Regions from separate parts of the Bradyrhizobium zaerense genome, predicted to be linked through region 1. Evidence: riboswitches for the same ligand, from Rfam matches in the RefSeq annotation. Region 1 holds a riboswitch; the other holds the start of a gene.

Region 1 (8,376 bases):
GGCGCCTTGCGCGATGGAATGATCGAGCACGCCGTTGGCGCCGAGCCGCCTGTCGGCAATGCGCTCCAAATCCGGGTCGATCCGCCAGATTTCGACGCGCAGGCCCTGCGCGGGTCGACCGCTCGCCACGTCGACCGCGTGAATGGAAATGCCGCCTGCCACCTTGCCGTTCCTCCTGTGAGTGCGCGGCCGCGCTATAATTTCGGAATAGTCGCAATGTAGCGGTGTTTTGCCCGACGAGTCAAATCATCGCGCCGGGGCCTGTGTAAGCCGTTGATTCCCCTGTCACCGGCTACTGTGCATGGGGTTGTTCTCGCGGTTTTTGTTTTGATCGGGCCTCCTGGCCGGCGAAAGACAAACGCAACCGCCGCCAGCCGATCACAATTCCGGTGATCGAGAACACCAGCCCGAGCCCACAGAGGCCCACGATGAGGACATCGCGGATGTGGGGGTGGGCCATGAGGGCTGGAAGGTCGAATGTGTGCAGCGCGCTGTAGGCCCAGCGGTAAGCCCGCCGCGACAGATCGAGCCTCTGCAACACGCTGCCGTCTGCGCCATCGATGTCGAACCAGAGGGCACCGCATCGGGAACGGTAGACCGGCGCGCCCGGAACGATGGAGTGCGCGGGATAGTCGTCGTCAGCCGCAAGCACGGACGGTGCGTCGCAGCCGGTTGCGATCTGCGTCATCAGGTTTCCGATCGCCTGCGCGCTGATGACCGGCGCCTCCCCACCGTCTGGCCGGATTACAACCTGCTCCCCGAGATCAATCCGCTCCCGTCGATAGAGACTGCCGCCGAAGGCAAACCACTCGACCTCGCGAGCCGACGGCGATAGGGGCCGGCGATCGAACGATACGGCTGCGGTCCAGTCCGGCGAAGCATTGATCACGCCAGCCTCAGCCGGACTCAACTGGCCGTGCGAGAATAGCCGGCCATGGTCCATCGAGAGCCAACCGCTGAAGATCCAGGTCAGCACGAACGTGGTCGCGAAGAGACCGACGACGTGATGAAAGGCGTGCCAGCCAAGGTATGGCGATGAGATCTGCCGCCCGCAGATCCTGATCCGCACAAAACCAAGCACCGCGCCCAGCACCGCCGCGATCAAGGCCAGGAGCGACAACGTCCAGACCACGCCGTCCCACAGCGCCCAATTGCTTCTGAGAGACGTCGGATAGATCCAGTGCAAAACGCTGCCGGCCAAATTCCATCCACGCTCGCTCCGTGTGGTATCCAGCACGACCTCGCCGGTCGCAGATGAAACGTAGACCTCCGTTCCGGCGAGGTCGCCGAGGGCCACACGAAACAGAGGCCGGTGGCGATCGAAGCCGTTCGGAACGCTCCATTGATCGTAGTCCGCTTGTGCAACGACAGCCGCACGCGCCGCATCGAGCCCGCGTTGACGCGCATAGGTCCGCGCGATGGTGAGCGCGACCTCGGGCGACCGCACCGATGCATCATTCCCGTCAGTAGCGTGGATCGCGCGCAGTCGCGAGGGCCCCGACACGATATAGACCCGCTCCTTGCTCCGCTGAACCAGGCGCACGCGCGTGGCATCGCTGATGCCGCTTGCGGCCAGCGCATCGGCAACTGTCATCGCACTCGCTGCTTGATCCAGCGGCCTCAGGCCGGCAAAGCGCTCCGCTTCCGTCAACGACGGAAACGGCACGAAGTGCATCACGATGCCGGTCGAAAACCACATCGCGAACAGCAGGCCGAACGCGATCCCGAGCCAGCGATGCGAGAGGACGGTCGCGCCCATCATGCGTTCAATGCCTTACCATTTGAACGCCGCCGAAATTTCGTAGGTGCGCGGCACGCCGAGCAATATCTGGTCAGGATAGAACGGATCGCCCCAGATCGCATAGCGCTTGTCGGTGAAGTTGCGCACCCGGAAGATCAGGCGAGCCTGGTCGACCGCAGAGAGCACCGTCTTGGGGAGATCGACCAAAGCATAGATGTCCCCCACCGTGTAGGCGTTCAGCGTCACCGTGTTGGCATCGGTGTTGTAGCGATCACCGACATGGCGGCCGACGATACCGAACTCAACGGGCCAGGACGTCAGGAAGCGGTACGACGCACCAGCATTGGCGACGATGCGCGGCACGTTCGGCGGCGTATTGCCTGAGAACGATCCACCGACGAAATTGTAGTCGGCGTAACGCGCATCGACATAGGCAATGTTGCCCCACAGCCGCAAAGGCTCGATCGGTCGCACCGATGCGGCGAGCTCGACGCCCTTCGACTGCTGCCGCCCGGCAATGTTAAGCTGCATGCCGCCGGCCGCCGCATAGACGTTTTTGCGCAGGATATCGTAGGCCGAGAACGACCACTCCGCCCGCTGGTCCCAGAGCAGATGCTTGACGCCGGTCTCATACGTGCGCGAGGTCGTCAGGTTGAGCGGATCGGTCGGATTAAGCAGAAAGATGTTATTGGCGGAGATGTCGGCTCCGGTGGCGTATTGGCTGAAGAAGGTCAGGCCGGGTACGGCCTCCCAGGTGTATCCAATACGTCCCGTCGTCGGGACCCAGGATTTCGAGAACGGGAAGTTCGCCTTCTCCAGGCCATTCACGTCGGTCGAGTTGCGATCAAGGCCGATATGCTCGACGCGCAACCCGCCGACCAGCGCAAAGCTGCGGGTCAGCTTGAGGCGATCTTCGAACGACAGCGCCTCGTTGTCGATCCGCGCGGTCTGCTGCTGTGTCGTGAGCAGGCCATAATAGCCGCGAGGTGGATCAACCAGCGAGACCGAATCGTCGGGGAAGTTGACTGCGCCCGGCCTGACAAAATCGAGATAGCTTGATGAAAGCGTCGTGACCAGACGATTGTCGAGGCCCGCAATATTCGCATCCCAGGTCAGGTCCGTGATATTGCCGACGAGGCGCTGGCTGTGCGCGACATAGAAGCGCTCACGATCGACCAGGTTCGAAGTGGAGTTGAAGGCCTCGACCTCGTTGTTGAACCATGTGCGCTCCGCCCCATAAGCATAGGCCTGGCTCTTCAGCGTCAGGTCGGGCGCCAGCTTCAGCTCGAAGCCGCCACGCAGCCACACTTCTTGCGCGACGTTGCGGTTGTCCAGGACGTTGTAATTGGTATTGGAGGTGCGATCGTCGATCGTGACCGGTCCGAGATTCGTTCCGTTGAAATTCGAGACAGAGCTGCCGGAGACGATTCCAGCCGTCGCATGCGAGCCGCTGAATGCGACCGGCACCAGCGGCGCACCCCAATACGCCCTTCCGCGATCCTCCCGATACTCGATCGCGCCCCAGACCTTGAGGCTGTCGGAGACGTGGTAGTTGAGCTGGCCGGAGACATCGAGCGTCCTGGTGTTGGTGTCGTCGGCGAAGCCGTTGAGCGACGAGCGGCTGACGTCGAAGCGGTAGTCGAGGCCCTGCACGTCGGTGCTGCCGCCGGAGCCGTAATGTGTACGGAACGAGTTCAACAGATCATACGAGACATCCGCCTCGTTGCGGATTGGGCCGGTGTGCGGCTGCCTGGTGACGAAATTGATTGCGCCGCCGCTGGCGCCCTCGCCCGACATCAGCGAGGCCGGGCCTTTCAAGATCTCGATGGCCTCCAGATTGGCCGTATCCATGACCCGCGATGTCATGTTCTGCGGGCCGATCTTGATGCCGTTGTAGAGCGTGTTGATCTGGCTGTTGGTGAAGCCGCGCATCGAGAAAGCTGACGGCTCGGCCGGATTGTCACCCGCGGTGACGCCGACCGCGCCCTGGGCGACATCCGAGACGGTGCGGTAGCCCTGCTCGCGCATTGTTTCCGCCGAGATCACCTCGACGGTCGCAGGCGTTTCACGCACGGTCAAGCCGAGACGCGAGGCGCTTTGCGCCACCGCATTGGTGTTGAGCGGCGTCTGCGCGGTTGCCGATGGCACGGCCAGCGCGGTCGCAGGCCTGCGCGCTGCCTCGCGGCGTGCGGCCTGCCTTGCGCGTCCGGCCGGCTTGCGGGACTGTGGCGAGGTCACCTCCACCGGCGGCAGCTGCTCGCGTGCCTGCTGCGCCAGGGCTGCGGGCATATCGATGGCGGCAAACGAAGTGAGCGTGGCGGACGCAAGCAAAAAGCCGCGCGGTCGCGCAAGACGGACGGAAGACATGGTCTTGGACCTCGGTGTGACGTCGGTGGCACGTCACAGCGAACCAAGGTCCCATCTTCGGCCGTTCAGCCCTCCGATGAAGCCAAATGTCTGTACTCCCCGACCGACATCTTCGCGTGTGACCACGGCTGACGGCAGGTCTCCTGGCTCGCGGGTCATTACCGCTTCGTCGCCTTCCCGGGACCGAGGGCCCAGTGGCTGATGACGAAGGATTCGCCGCTTACAGTTGCGGGGGCAGCTACGGCATTGGGGACAATTTCCCCGCACCGCATTCCCTTTTCACCCCCTCTCGGGGAAACCGTCACGGTCATCTAGGATTACGATCAAGACAGAGTCAATGTGCCTGTTGCGGCGACGTTGCCACAGCGACCAACTTTCCCAGGAGATTTTCGTATGGAGGGCGAAACCTTCCTCTGGCTGATCCGTCATGCCGTCGTCAATGGCGTCAGGGGCACCATCCACGCGCCCGACGCGCCGGCTGATCTCAGTGACCGGGCGCAGTTGGACGCGCTAGAACGGTATCTGCCGCGAGAGGCCGCGAGCTATGCGAGTCCGTCGCGACGCACGGTCGAGACGGCCCGCGCGCTGAAGCTCGATCCGGCGCTCGTGGGCGAATTCAGCGAGCAGGATTTTGGCGATTGGACCGGCCGGCGGCATGACGAACTCGCGGCCAGTGGCGGTGACAGCTATGCGCAGTTCTGGAATGATCCCGCGCATCAGCGACCGCCGAACGGTGAGCTTCGAGGATCAGGTCGCGCGGGTCCGGCTCGGTCTCGCACGGATTGGCGCCGGGCCAGCGACGCTCGTCGTGCATTCAGGCACCATTCGCGCTGCACTCTGCATCGCGCTCGATCTGGCGCCGGACGCGGCCCTGCGCTTCGTGATCGATCCGTTGTCGCTGACCCGGATCGATCGGCTCGCAACAGGCTGGCGCGTGATGTGCGTCAATCAGTGCGTGGCATGAGCCGGATCAGGCCGGACGATCCGGCACATTGGCCTGCGCGAACGTCGCCATGCCGTTGTGAAGGCTGCACGCGAGCCGCACCAGTGGCAGCGCGATGGCCGCGCCCGATCCTTCCCCGAGCCTGAGATCAAGGCTGATGAGCGGCTGAACGTTCAGCGCGCGCAGCACCAACCGATGCCCCTGCTCCGCAGACTGGTGCGACGGCAGCAGGAACGGTTGGCACGCCGGATTCAGGCGCACCGCGGCCAGCGCCGCGACGGATACGATAAAGCCGTCGATCAGCACCGGAATGCGGCGCTGCGCGGCGCGATGATCGCACCGCAGATCGCTGCGATTTCAAGACCGCCAACGGCGCAAAGAATTTTTTCGGGCGATTTGTCCGCAACGCTATGACGCGCAATCGCGGCATCGATCACCCGGGCCTTGTGCACCCGGCCGGCGGCATCGACACCGGTGCCGGTGCCGGCGATTTCTTCAGCGCTCACCCGGAGCAGGCCCGCCGCAATTGCCGCCGACGCCGTCGTGTTGCCGATGCCCATCTCGCCGAAGATCAAGAGATCTGGCTGGGTCGCGCCCGCACGGACGACCGCGCGCTGGCCGGCTTCGAAGGCAAATGCCAGCTCTGCAGGTTCGAGCGCAGCTTCCATGCTGAAGTCGCGGGTGCCGTTGCGCGGCTTGTCGGTGACAATGCCCGCCATCTCCTCCAGCGCCAGCGTGCCGGCGTCGACCACCTCGAGGCTCGATCCCAGCTCACGCGCCAGCACCGAGATCGCTGCACCGCCTGAGGCAAAATTCGCCATCATCGCGATGGTGACGGGTTGCGGATAGGCCGAGACGCCCTGCGCGACGATACCGTGATCGCCGGCGAAGATGATGATCGGCACACGCGCGGCACGGGGTTGTTCGGTTGCTTGCAGGCCCGCGAGTTCGATCGCGAGTTGCTCGAGCCGGCCGAGCGAGCCGGTCGGCTTCGTCAGTTGCGCCTGTCGCGCAATCGCCGCGTCGCGATGAACCTCGGAGATGTTTGGACAGTTTTGGTAGACCCATTCGGGGAGCATGCTGCCTCGCTTGGCCTACGGCCTGCGTTTGAGAATGTAGCTGTCCATGATCCAGCCATGCCGCTGGCGCGCGTCATGCCGCGCGGCGACGATGCGCGGGCCCGCTTCAGCAAGCGCGCCGGACATGAGGATCTGATCGGGCATGCCGAGATAGGCGCCCCACCAGATATGCAGGCCAGCCGGATCGAGCGACTCGAATGCCGTGCCGCCGTCCAACATCACCACAACGGTGTCCGTGCCCTGCGGCCAGCCGCCTTCGCGCAACCGCCGGCCGGTCGTCACCAGAAAGGGCTCGCCAATATCGTTGAGCGGCAGCGCATGCGCGGCGCACAGCGCCTGGATCGACGTGATGCCGGGCACGACCTCGATCTTCGGTGAGGGATTGAGCCGCCGCGCAATGCGCAGCGAGGAATCGTAGAGCGAGGGATCGCCCCAGATCAGCAGCGCAACCTTGCCGTCCCCGCCGAGGTGGCCGGCGATCGTCTGAGACCAGGTCGCTGCGACCGCATCATGCCAACCGTCCACGCCCTTGCGGTAATCCGCCTCGTCCGCATCGCGTAGCGGCAGGTCAAACTCCGCGATGCGCGTCTTGTCGTTCGTGAGCACATCCGCGCAGATCGTCCGCCGCAGGTCGGCGAGATCGGATTTCGCGGCCCCTTTGCGTGGAATCAGGACGAGATCGGCCGCGTTGATCGCAGCGATCGCCGCGCGCGTGAGCTGCTCGGGATCGCCGCAGCCGATGCCTATCAGCGAAAGCGTCAGCATCACGGACCGCCCTCCGCCAGCGCCCCGAACAGGATGACGGCCGCCGTCGAGGCTGCCCCGCCCCGCGCAAGCTGTTCGGCAAGCGCTGCAATGGTGGTGCGGACCAGCCCCTCGTCGGCGCGGCCGAGGGATTCGGCAAACAGTGCCGGGGTGTTTGGCGCCAGCCCATGTTCGATCAGTTTTGCGGCAAGCGCCGGAAAGGTCCGGCGGCCCATATAGACCACGGTCGTCGCCTCGGGATCGGCCAACGCAGCCCAGTTGAGGTTTTGCGGTAGCTCGCCGCTGACATCGGCGCCGGTGACGAACTGCACCCTGCGCGAGGTGTGGCGGCGGGTCAGCGGAATGCCGGCGTGCGCAGCCGCGACGCAGGCCGAGGTGACACCCGGAATGATCTCGTAGCCGATGCCGGCTTCGCGCAGCGTGTCGAGCTCCTCCTCGAGCCGGCCAAAAATGCCGGCATCGCCCGACTTCAAGCGGACCACACGGATACCGGTCGCCGCATAGTCGACCAGGAGACGATTAACATGGTGCTGCTTGGTCGAAGGAAGGCCAGCTCTTTTGCCCACCGCGACGAGGTTGGCGCCGGGCCGGGCGAGATCGAGGATCGCACCGGAGGCGAGATCGTCGTAGAGCACGACGTCGGCCTCCCGCAGCCGTGCCGCGCCCTTCAGCGTGAGCAGCTCGGGATCGCCGGGGCCGGCGGAGATGAAGGAGACAAAGCCGCTCACCGGTCCTCCGCGATCAGATGAAAGAACGTCCCAGTGGCTCGTCCCCGGCGCGAGCCGGTCTCGGCAATGACCGCACCGGTTGCGTCGTGCACGACGGCCAGCGGCGTATCGGGTTGGGCCAGGATGGTCGAATAGTGGAATTCGTGGCCGCGAAGGCGCGCGCCGGCTTGATGTCCAGGCATCGGCGCGGCGAGCGCCGCCAATCGATAGCCCAGATGCATGCGGCGTTTGGCAAAGCTCGTCTCCAGGCCGAGCAGGCCCGTCATCTCATGACGCGCGCCGTCTGCGTCGGTGAGGCCTGCGCCGAGCACCATATAACCTCCGCACTCCCCGTGCACCGGACTCGTCGCGGCGAAAGCGCGCAAGCCGCCGGCGAAGCGTGCGTTGGCGGCGAGTTGACCGGCGTGGAGCTCCGGGTAGCCGCCGGGCAGCCAGCACACATCGGCGCTCGTGTCGGGCGCTTCATCGGCAAGTGGCGAGAACGTCAAAATCTCGGCGCCGGCGGCACGCCAGCCTTCCAGCATGTGCGGATAGACGAAGGAGAACGCGGCATCGCGGGCGAGCGCGATGCGCTGGCCGGGCGGCGTCACGTGCAGGCCGTTCCCCGCAGGCCGCGGCGACCACGTGGCGGCCGATCGCAGCACGGCATCGAGGTCGACATGTTCGGCGACAAAACGCGCGGCTTCGTCGATCAGACTGCCGATCTCGGCCTGCTCCTCGGCCTGCACCAGGCCGAGGTGCCGCTTCGGCAGG
Region 2 (8,376 bases), 1.7 Mb from region 1:
GGCAGCGCCCCGACACCAACAACTCTTCTCGAAGATCGGGCCAAGGCGCCAATTACGTATAAAATTCTGTAAGGGCGGTAAAATCGATTGTTGTGATGGGACACATCCACGCGATGGATAAATGAAAAGATAGGGCCGTGGTTCGCCTCCAGCGTTCGTGAGGTGGAATATGTCATCTGATCGGTGTGGCCGGCATGCTGGCGTCCTCCGGATTCGAGCTTGTCACCGGCTGTATGCGATCGCCTCCACCGAGGCAGACCGGCATTCGCAAGCGCTGGAAGGTTTGGGAGGCTCGCAAGATGTCCCGACCTCCCAAACCGCGTTCATCTTATTCACAAATACGTTGGCGACACGCTCCGTACGATCATGTCTCAGCCCGCAACTCGCGTGCGGCGGCCACCATATTGACGAGCGCGGGACGCACCTCCTCCCACCTTCGAGTTTTCAGTCCGCAGTCGGGATTGATCCAAAGCTGCCGATCGGAAACGCGCTGCCGCGCCAACACGATCAGCTGCTTGATCTCCGCTGCTGCGGGAATGCGCGGCGAATGAATGTCATAGACGCCCGGCCCGATCTCATTAGGATATTTGTAGCTCTTGAAAGCGTCGAGCAATTCCATTCTAGAACGCGAGGCCTCGATTGAAATGACGTCGGCATCCATTGCTGCGATCGCATCGATGATTTCGTTGAACTCGGAATAGCACATGTGGGTATGGATCTGAGTTCGATCAGCGACAGCGGAGGAGCAAATGCGGAAACTGTCCACTGCCCAATCGAGATAGTCCTTCCACCGCGATTTGCGTAGCGGCAACCCCTCCCGCAACGCGGCCTCGTCGATCTGGATCATGGTCGCTCCAGCCGCCTCAAGGTCGATGACCTCATCTCGGATCGCGAGAGCGATCTGTCGGCATGTCTCGCTCCGCGGGATGTCGTCACGGACGAACGACCAATTCAGGATCGTCACCGGTCCGGTCAGCATAGCCTTGACGGGTTTTTTGGTCAGGGACTGCGCGTAGCGCCACCATTTGATGGTCATGGGCTTCGGGCGGGAGACATCTCCAAACAGGATAGGAGGACGAACGCACCTCGAGCCATAAGACTGAACCCAGCCGTGCTTGGTAAATGCGAAACCCAACAGCTGCTCGCCGAAGTATTGAACCATGTCATTGCGCTCGAACTCACCGTGTACGAGCACGTCCAGGCCGATATGTTCCTGCCACTGCACGGTACGGGCTGTCTCTGCTTTGAGACGCTGCTCGTACTGCGTGTCATTCAGCGCTCCCCGGGCATGAGCCGCACGCGCATTGCGGACGTCGGCCGTTTGCGGAAAGGATCCGATGGTTGTCGTTGGAAACCTCGGCAATGCGAACGCGACGCGTTGGACGTCCGCACGCTGGTTGAACGCACTGCGACGGCGACGCATGTTATCGCCGATGGCGGCCATTCGTCGGGCGACGTTCGCACTGTGGATCTTGGGCGACGTTTCGCGGGTGACGGATGCATCCTCTGAGAGCGCGAGTTCATCGGCCACGTCGGCAGCATGGCCGGCCAGCGCTTTGCCCAATATCGAAAGCTCCTTGATCTTCTGCACTGAGAACGCCAGCCACGTCTTCAGATTGGGATCGAGATCGGTCTCTAGCTCAACGTCAGTCGGAACATGAAGTAGCGAGCAGGAGGGAGCAATCTGAACACGGTCCCTGCCCAGCTTTTTGACCATAGGAGCAAGCTGGTCGTGCAGCGCCGGCAGATTTGAGCGCCACACGTTGCGGCCATCAACGACGCCTAGCGAGACCACGAGATCTCCACGGGCTCTGGCGACAATCGCGTCCAACTGGCCGGGTGCCCGAACCAAGTCGACATGGAGCCCGGCAACGGGCAAAGCCAAGACCGTCTCAAGATTGTCGTCGACGGCCCCAAAATATGTGGCCAGCATGATCTTTAGAGCCGGCACGGCGTTAACGAAGTGAGCATAGGCCCGGCGGATAGCCGCCCGAGATGCTTCGTCGAGGTCCATCACTAGGCATGGTTCGTCGAGCTGAACCCATTCAGCACCGCGCGAGGCTAGTTCGCGGAGAACATCGACATAGACGGGGAGGAGCCGATCAAGCAGCGACAGCGGATTGAATGCGGGATTTACGCTCTTGCCAAGCTTCAGGAAAGTGACTGGGCCAACTAGGACGGGCCGCGTCTGATAGCCGAGGCTTCTTGCCTCCTCATATTCCTCGATCGGCTTCCGAGAGACATACTTAAAGATCTGATCCTGGTGAAATTCCGGCACCATGTAGTGGTAGTTGGTATCGAACCACTTCGTCATCTCCTGTGCGGCTACGCCGGGCCCATGCTGAGCGTGACCACCGTCCTGAGCGCCACGCGCCATGGTGAAGTAGGTTTTGAGCGACACAGGACCTTCGGTCCAGCCGTAAACGTCGGGAATGGCGCCGACCATTAGGCTGGTATCGAGCACATGGTCGTAGAGCGAGAAGTCATTCGAAGGAATGACGGTCGCACCGCGGGATTTCTGCCGAGCCCAATTAGCGGCACGAAGTCCACTCCCCGCCTCGAGGAGCTCGGCTTCGCTGGACTTTCCCGCCCAGTAGCTCTCGAGCGCGAATTTGAGTTCGCGTCGTGGGCCGATGCGTGACGTTCCCAGGGTGGCAACGGGAAGCGAAAGGATAGACATAGCTTAGACCCCATGATTGGGGCAAAGGCCATGGCGGACGCATACAGCGAACATCGCGTGAGCGACAACTGCTTGGCGCACACCGGGACACCCCGCCCGTGGACGATATCTTGTCGAGGCAGGTCTCCTGGCTCACGGGTCGTCGGTGCTGTCCGGCCTTCCCGAAGCCGCATGGCTTCAGTGACTTCGTTGGACAGCGGCTCGCCGCTTACAGTTGCGGGGGCAGCGCCGGTTTTGCACCGGCTTCCCTCTTAGCTCCGGATCAAACGGATCCAAAGACCGCGACGGCTGGAATTATGCGCACGAGGATCGATGCGTCAACCTACCGATTCTCGCGGCGATATTGCCCAAGCGATTGCGAGCGTACTAGCAGGGTGCGAGGGTCTGCGCGCGGCCTGGTGAACAGGCGCGGATCTGTGGAGGCTCCGCTTGTGAAATGCGTTCGCTTTCAACACCCTGCTCGCGTAAAACGGATGAACTCCGCGACCGGAACGAACCCGGGCCGTTTTCGCTATCTGTATGATCGCGACGAGGCTGGCCTTTTCCGTCAGCAGCTTTTCCAACCTGCGAGTCAGGAAGATGCGATCAGCCTTGGCCCGCATCCATTTGGTCATAGCCCATGAGGCTCCCTAGAAACTGGGAAGCCGGATTGCTCCAGGATCGCATGATCAAGTCGACTCCTTGGTGTTCGGCCGGCCCGCGACGAGGCACGAGGTCGTCCGTCTCCGTGAGGTTGGTTAAGATGATCTTCTCGGTACGCCAGGTATTCACGTGCTGAGCGACTTTGGCGCCGGCTTCGATGCGCTCGTGGCCGCTCGACGCCGATCTGCCTCGCCTCGGCTCGTCACTAGCGACCATCAGCCTCAACGCCGCCACTGGAGGATCTTCGTCCGACAGAGGCCCTTCGAGGGCCTCCTCGGAGTCGATCAGCGTCTTAAGCTCGTAACGATGTTAATCGACCTCGATGCGCCCCATGCGGCCGGTGGTCGCCTCAAGGTCGACATCTACGACTTCGTTCGCGAAATCGAGCGATGAGGCCTTCTGGACGCGGGCTGCTTATGCTGTCTTGGACGGGACACAGGTGTCAGGGACCGGACAGACCACCGCGCATTGCGGCGTGTCGCAATGGCCCTCGCACTCCGTACATTTTTTGGCGTCTATAACGTAAATGTCGCGCTTCAGGCTGATCGCCGCGTTGGGACACTCGAACTCACATGCGCCACAAACGGTGCATTGCGAAGCGACGATCTTGTAAGCCATGCCTTCCGACTCCTTAGGCGAGCGATGCCATGGGCGATCCCTTTCAAATGCCGTGCCAAACGCAGACGCGCTCAAGGTTGGGCAATTTGCCCAATTCGACTGTCCGGGGCCTAAGACCATGTTGCATCTGCGACAGCAACAGGCCGCTTCAATTCCAGGCTAGAGCCCTCGGGCCCTCTTGAGAGTCAGTCGCGGCTTGACCGCTGCGAGCGTCCGTCGGTTTGTTTGGGACGTCAGCGCGGGGGACAAGCGAGGCTCGACGCTTCCGAAACCGGCCGCGCGACAAAAAGCCGCGAGCGGACGCAGGTCTACGTCGGATCTCGGCAAACCTCCGGTCACACACCACCGACGGAGGTTTTCGCAAGCCTCGCTCATGGCTGCAACGCTAGCTCCGCGGATTGACTCGCTGGAGGCTTGCAAAAACGGGTTTGTGGTACAACAAGCTTCGGAGGCAAGTGAAGTTGCGACGGGGCGAGCGACACTGGCCTTGCCAAGTGACTGATTGAATTGCACTCAGCCTCATGCCTGGTGCCGAGTAGGCACGGCGGTGCTCGTGAGCGCTGCTAGGCTTCGCTTGGCCGCGCTCAGCCACTCGTGACGCAAGCTGGAGCATGGTTGAAAGATGACTGTGCAAATTGCTTCAGTGGCATGGCTTTTCCGAACAGATGGCCCTGCGCAAGGTCGAAGCCGAGTTCGGTCACAGCGATTAGGTCGGCCTGGCTCTCCACACCTTCGGCGACGGTGCGCACATTGTACTCTTTGGCTACATCGACGATATGGCGGCACACCGTTCGCTTGAGGGGCCCATTCGCGCAGCCGCCGACGAACTGACGATCCACTTTCAATTTCATGAACGGGAATTTTTCTAGGCCCATCAGCTGTGGCCAATTGGCACCGACATTGTCGATTGCAAGGCCAATGTTGTGAAAGCGAACCTCACGCGCAACCTGGACCAGGAGATCTAGGTTCTGGATAGCTTCCACGCTCTCGATTTCAATCGTCAAACCGCCGAAAGCGGGGTGCGACGGCATGCGCCGACAGAGATCGCGTACCGCCTGCGGGTCAATCAGGAATGCTGCCGGGAGATTGATGGAGAGATCGATCGAAGTTTGCTGCTCCAGAAGATAATGCCAATCCTTGATCGCGCGGTCGATCACGAACTGCGACAACTCCCTAAAATGCGGATCCTGAGGCTCCGGGATGAAATAGGCCGGTGGAACAACGCCCCAGGTCGGGTGCCGCATTCGCACATGCGCCTCTGCGCCGCGACGGCTAAGGGTACACGCGTCAAACTTCGGCTCATACCAGAGCTCAAGCCAGCCAGCATGTAAGGCTTCTCCGACATGAACCGCGGGACGGGGCGCCGGCTCTTTTGGCAAGAGCATGGCAATCCGATCGCGCAACGTCTCGGCTGCAAACGGCGTCCTGAGCGGCGGCAGCATAGCAAGCCCATATTCACTACCGACCTGCTGCACTGCCGCCATGATGATCGACTCTCGGGCTCCGAACGCCAGCACTCGGCCTGCAAATTCTTCGCGTACCAGTATCTCGAGCAATCGTCCAGGCTCGATGCGGTCCGAGCCAATGCCGAGCAGGATCAGATCAGGGAACTCCGTGCTGAGTACGAGCGGCAGCTCGTCAGCAGTCCTGCATTCGCTAATAACAAACCCCATATTCTCCAGCACATCCCGTAGAAAGGCGCGCAGATGCCGCTTGCCGACGGCCAGGCACGCCCGCGGCCGCACCTTACGTTGCCCGAAGATTACAGGTTTCCCTCCGACCAGTTCGGCCTGTCCATGTTCCATCGCAACCACTCCCGTTCCGTGACGGTGCCTTAAACGAGGAGCGAAGGTCTAAACAAGCTGTGCTTCCCGATATCTTTCGATTGTTCGAGATAAGCTTAAGATAGTGCATTAGTGTGCAAAATCTTTCGCGATCTTGCTCAGACGATTTTATCGGGCGCACGGGTGTGATACCTGTCGCGCTTCTCGCAACCTCGTACGAGTACGCACGCGAGGTGGGAATCTCTCGTTCGGACGCACCGAGCTGACGCCCTATGGCGCTGCGATCATCGTGGTGCACGATTTATTCAATCGAGTAGTTCGTGAGCGACGATCGGCAATCACTCTTAGAACGTTTGATCGGCATGACCGGCGTGTGCCGTTTGGTGATATGTTTTCCAATCGAAGGCAGTCCATCATGAGTTCGCAGCTGCTCAAGCCGCAGTCGTTCTGAGAACGGCAATGGCTTGCAATTACCTCAGCTCTGTTGCCTATAGCGAGTGTGGACGTCCTGCTTCCTACCGAGCCTGATAGTTGCTCTCAATTGCGTTTTCTGTCTCCTACTGAGCATGAATTTCCTCCAGAGGGCTAGGTCGGGTGTTCGTGTTGGCGCTGAAGCGCAAGGCCCGTCTCGCGGGGGCACGGCTTTGCGCAAGAGCGTGCCAGGAGATGAGAACGCGGTCGCAGAAGCGGTCGAAGAGCTACTTTCAGAATTAGGTGGCCCCGGACCGGAGTTCAGCCTTCAAGGCGCGAAGCAGGCGGCGTTGCGCCTGATTCAGGATCCCGAACGGGGTTTCATTTTGTCGTCGAGGAACAAGGCACCGGACAAGATTGTAGGGGTAGCTAGCATCTCGGCCGTACAGGCGGTGAGAGCAGCCGGAGCGTACGCGTGCTTCAGGAGCTATGGATTTCTCGTGACTTCCGGAGCTCTGACTGCGGTCGGCATCTGCTCGAGGCGGTAGATTCGGAGGCGAAGCGCCGCGGCTGGCAGATGATTGAGGTTGCCTTGCCTCCGGATGGCTATCCGGCCCTAGAACGGGTACGCCGCTGCTACGAGGAGAGGGGATATCGGGTTGGAGGATTGCGCGCGCGCAAGAGGCTTTGACAGTAGTACGACCTCTGCGCCACAGACTTAAAGCGTCTCCTGGTTTAGCGTGCTATCGGTAAAGTCCTTCAAGCAGTAAATCCTGGGGCTTGTTGCTTCTGAAAACGAACGCTTCACGCGTGCGTCGCCGCCGAGCATGATCGAGAACCTTGACGCTATGCGGTGCTGACTCCCAGTGCGAGCGGTTACCTCTTCGGCCTTCTTGGCGAGAACGTTCGAAAATATCAGCGACCAATCATTCTTCATTGTGGGAAGCGATACCGCGGCCCGCCCGAGCAAATGGCGACAGGTCGGCGGCGGCCCGTTGCAGGCGAAGCCCGACCCAGCCTTACGAATCGTTCTTTTGCGCCTCCCATGCAGTGCGATTTACTGACTCTGGTTTGAGATCACCGCACACAAACGCCACCCATTCGTCACCAGTTACATTCTTTGGGCAAGTGGCCAGGCCACTCGTCTACCACTCATTCCTGTATCTTGGTGCGGCGGACCGGCGCGTGAAAGGATTCCGCACCACCTTGCCACTCCTGCTGGCGAATTTCGAGGAAGGTGAGCGAGATCAGCCATCAACACTGATCCGGTAGCGTTCCGTAATGAGCAATGCGCCAAGTGCCGCGTCCAATACGACATTCGTGCAGCTTCCCCCTGCGCAGGACTGGATGCGAGCGGACCGCTTCGCCGTTTGGCGCCCAATACGAAGACGTGGCCGACGGAATCATGCGCGACAAAGAGCCTCCCATTTTGATCGACCGTCAGTCCGTCAGGACCGCTCGTCTCGAAGAACCAGCTGAATCGTCCGACTTTCCCGACGCCGCCGTCACGCATCAGCGGTACGCGCCAGATGCTATTGTCGCGCGTCACGTCGACGACACAGAGATTCTCGGGCTGGTCGAACGACGGTCCCTCAATGAAACAATCTACTGGCTATCCCCACGGTTCGCGTCTGCCCATTCCGAAGAAACACCCGGCGACGAAACTCCGCCGGCATCGACCAAAACACGCTGGTCTCAATCAGCTTGGGCGGAGATACTCATGATGGGCCTTCCAGTCTGCGACACGGCCGGCCCTCGTATTTGTAGCCGAACTGCTTGGGCATTGGGCCCTTGTTGCGATCGTTGCGCCCAGTTTGCTCCCAGGCGTGAGCCAGGATTCCGACCGCGCGCGACAAGCAGAAGACCCCCGCGCGAGCGGAGAGGCGAAGCCCAGTTCGCCGTAAATGACCGCGGTCGCGCCATCAATGTTCATCGGAATGAGCTTGCGCTTGCGCTGTTGCATCACCCGCTCGATCGCGCGAGCGGCCTTGGCATAATCGCCGCCGACACTGCCCTCCTCGGCTGCGGCATCCACCAGCGCCAATAGCGGGGCCGCGCGCGGGTCGACTGGATGAAACCGGTGGCCGAAGCCCGGCAGATATTTGCTGCGGGTTGCGGTGAAATGGTCGATTGCAGCGCCCGCGGCCTGCTCGATCTCTCGCCCTTGGCGCCGTCGCAGCACATCTTCGTAGAGTTCGACAGCCTGCTCCCCTGCTCCGCCATGCACGTCATCGAGCGTGT

Evidence for each region. Region 1 has a riboswitch for cobalamin ahead of AB8Z38_RS10650 (TonB-dependent receptor). Riboswitches for the same ligand answer to the same signal wherever they lie in the genome.
Region 2: another riboswitch for cobalamin. It lies ahead of metE (5-methyltetrahydropteroyltriglutamate--homocysteine S-methyltransferase); the one in region 1 lies ahead of AB8Z38_RS10650 (TonB-dependent receptor).

Annotation. Positions count from the first base shown of each region.
Region 1 covers NZ_CP165734.1:2,123,619-2,131,994, forward strand. Annotated here, with positions in the region: gene AB8Z38_RS10640 (hydroxyisourate hydrolase) at 1-162, opposite strand, end outside; gene AB8Z38_RS10645 (PepSY domain-containing protein) at 293-1,762, opposite strand; gene AB8Z38_RS10650 (TonB-dependent receptor) at 1,775-4,108, opposite strand; cobalamin riboswitch at 4,224-4,426, opposite strand; partial or broken gene AB8Z38_RS10655 (histidine phosphatase family protein) at 4,502-5,072, shown strand; partial or broken gene cobT (nicotinate-nucleotide--dimethylbenzimidazole phosphoribosyltransferase) at 5,079-6,130, opposite strand; gene cobF (precorrin-6A synthase (deacetylating)) at 6,146-6,895, opposite strand; gene cobA (uroporphyrinogen-III C-methyltransferase) at 6,895-7,623, opposite strand; gene AB8Z38_RS10675 (cobyrinate a,c-diamide synthase) at 7,620-8,376, opposite strand, start outside.
Region 2 covers NZ_CP165734.1:3,787,421-3,795,796, forward strand. Annotated here, with positions in the region: gene metE (5-methyltetrahydropteroyltriglutamate--homocysteine S-methyltransferase) at 365-2,680, opposite strand; cobalamin riboswitch at 2,780-2,979, opposite strand; gene AB8Z38_RS18385 (4Fe-4S binding protein) at 3,737-3,940, opposite strand; gene AB8Z38_RS18390 (EAL domain-containing protein) at 4,525-5,745, opposite strand; partial or broken gene AB8Z38_RS18395 (citryl-CoA lyase) at 7,854-8,376, opposite strand, start outside.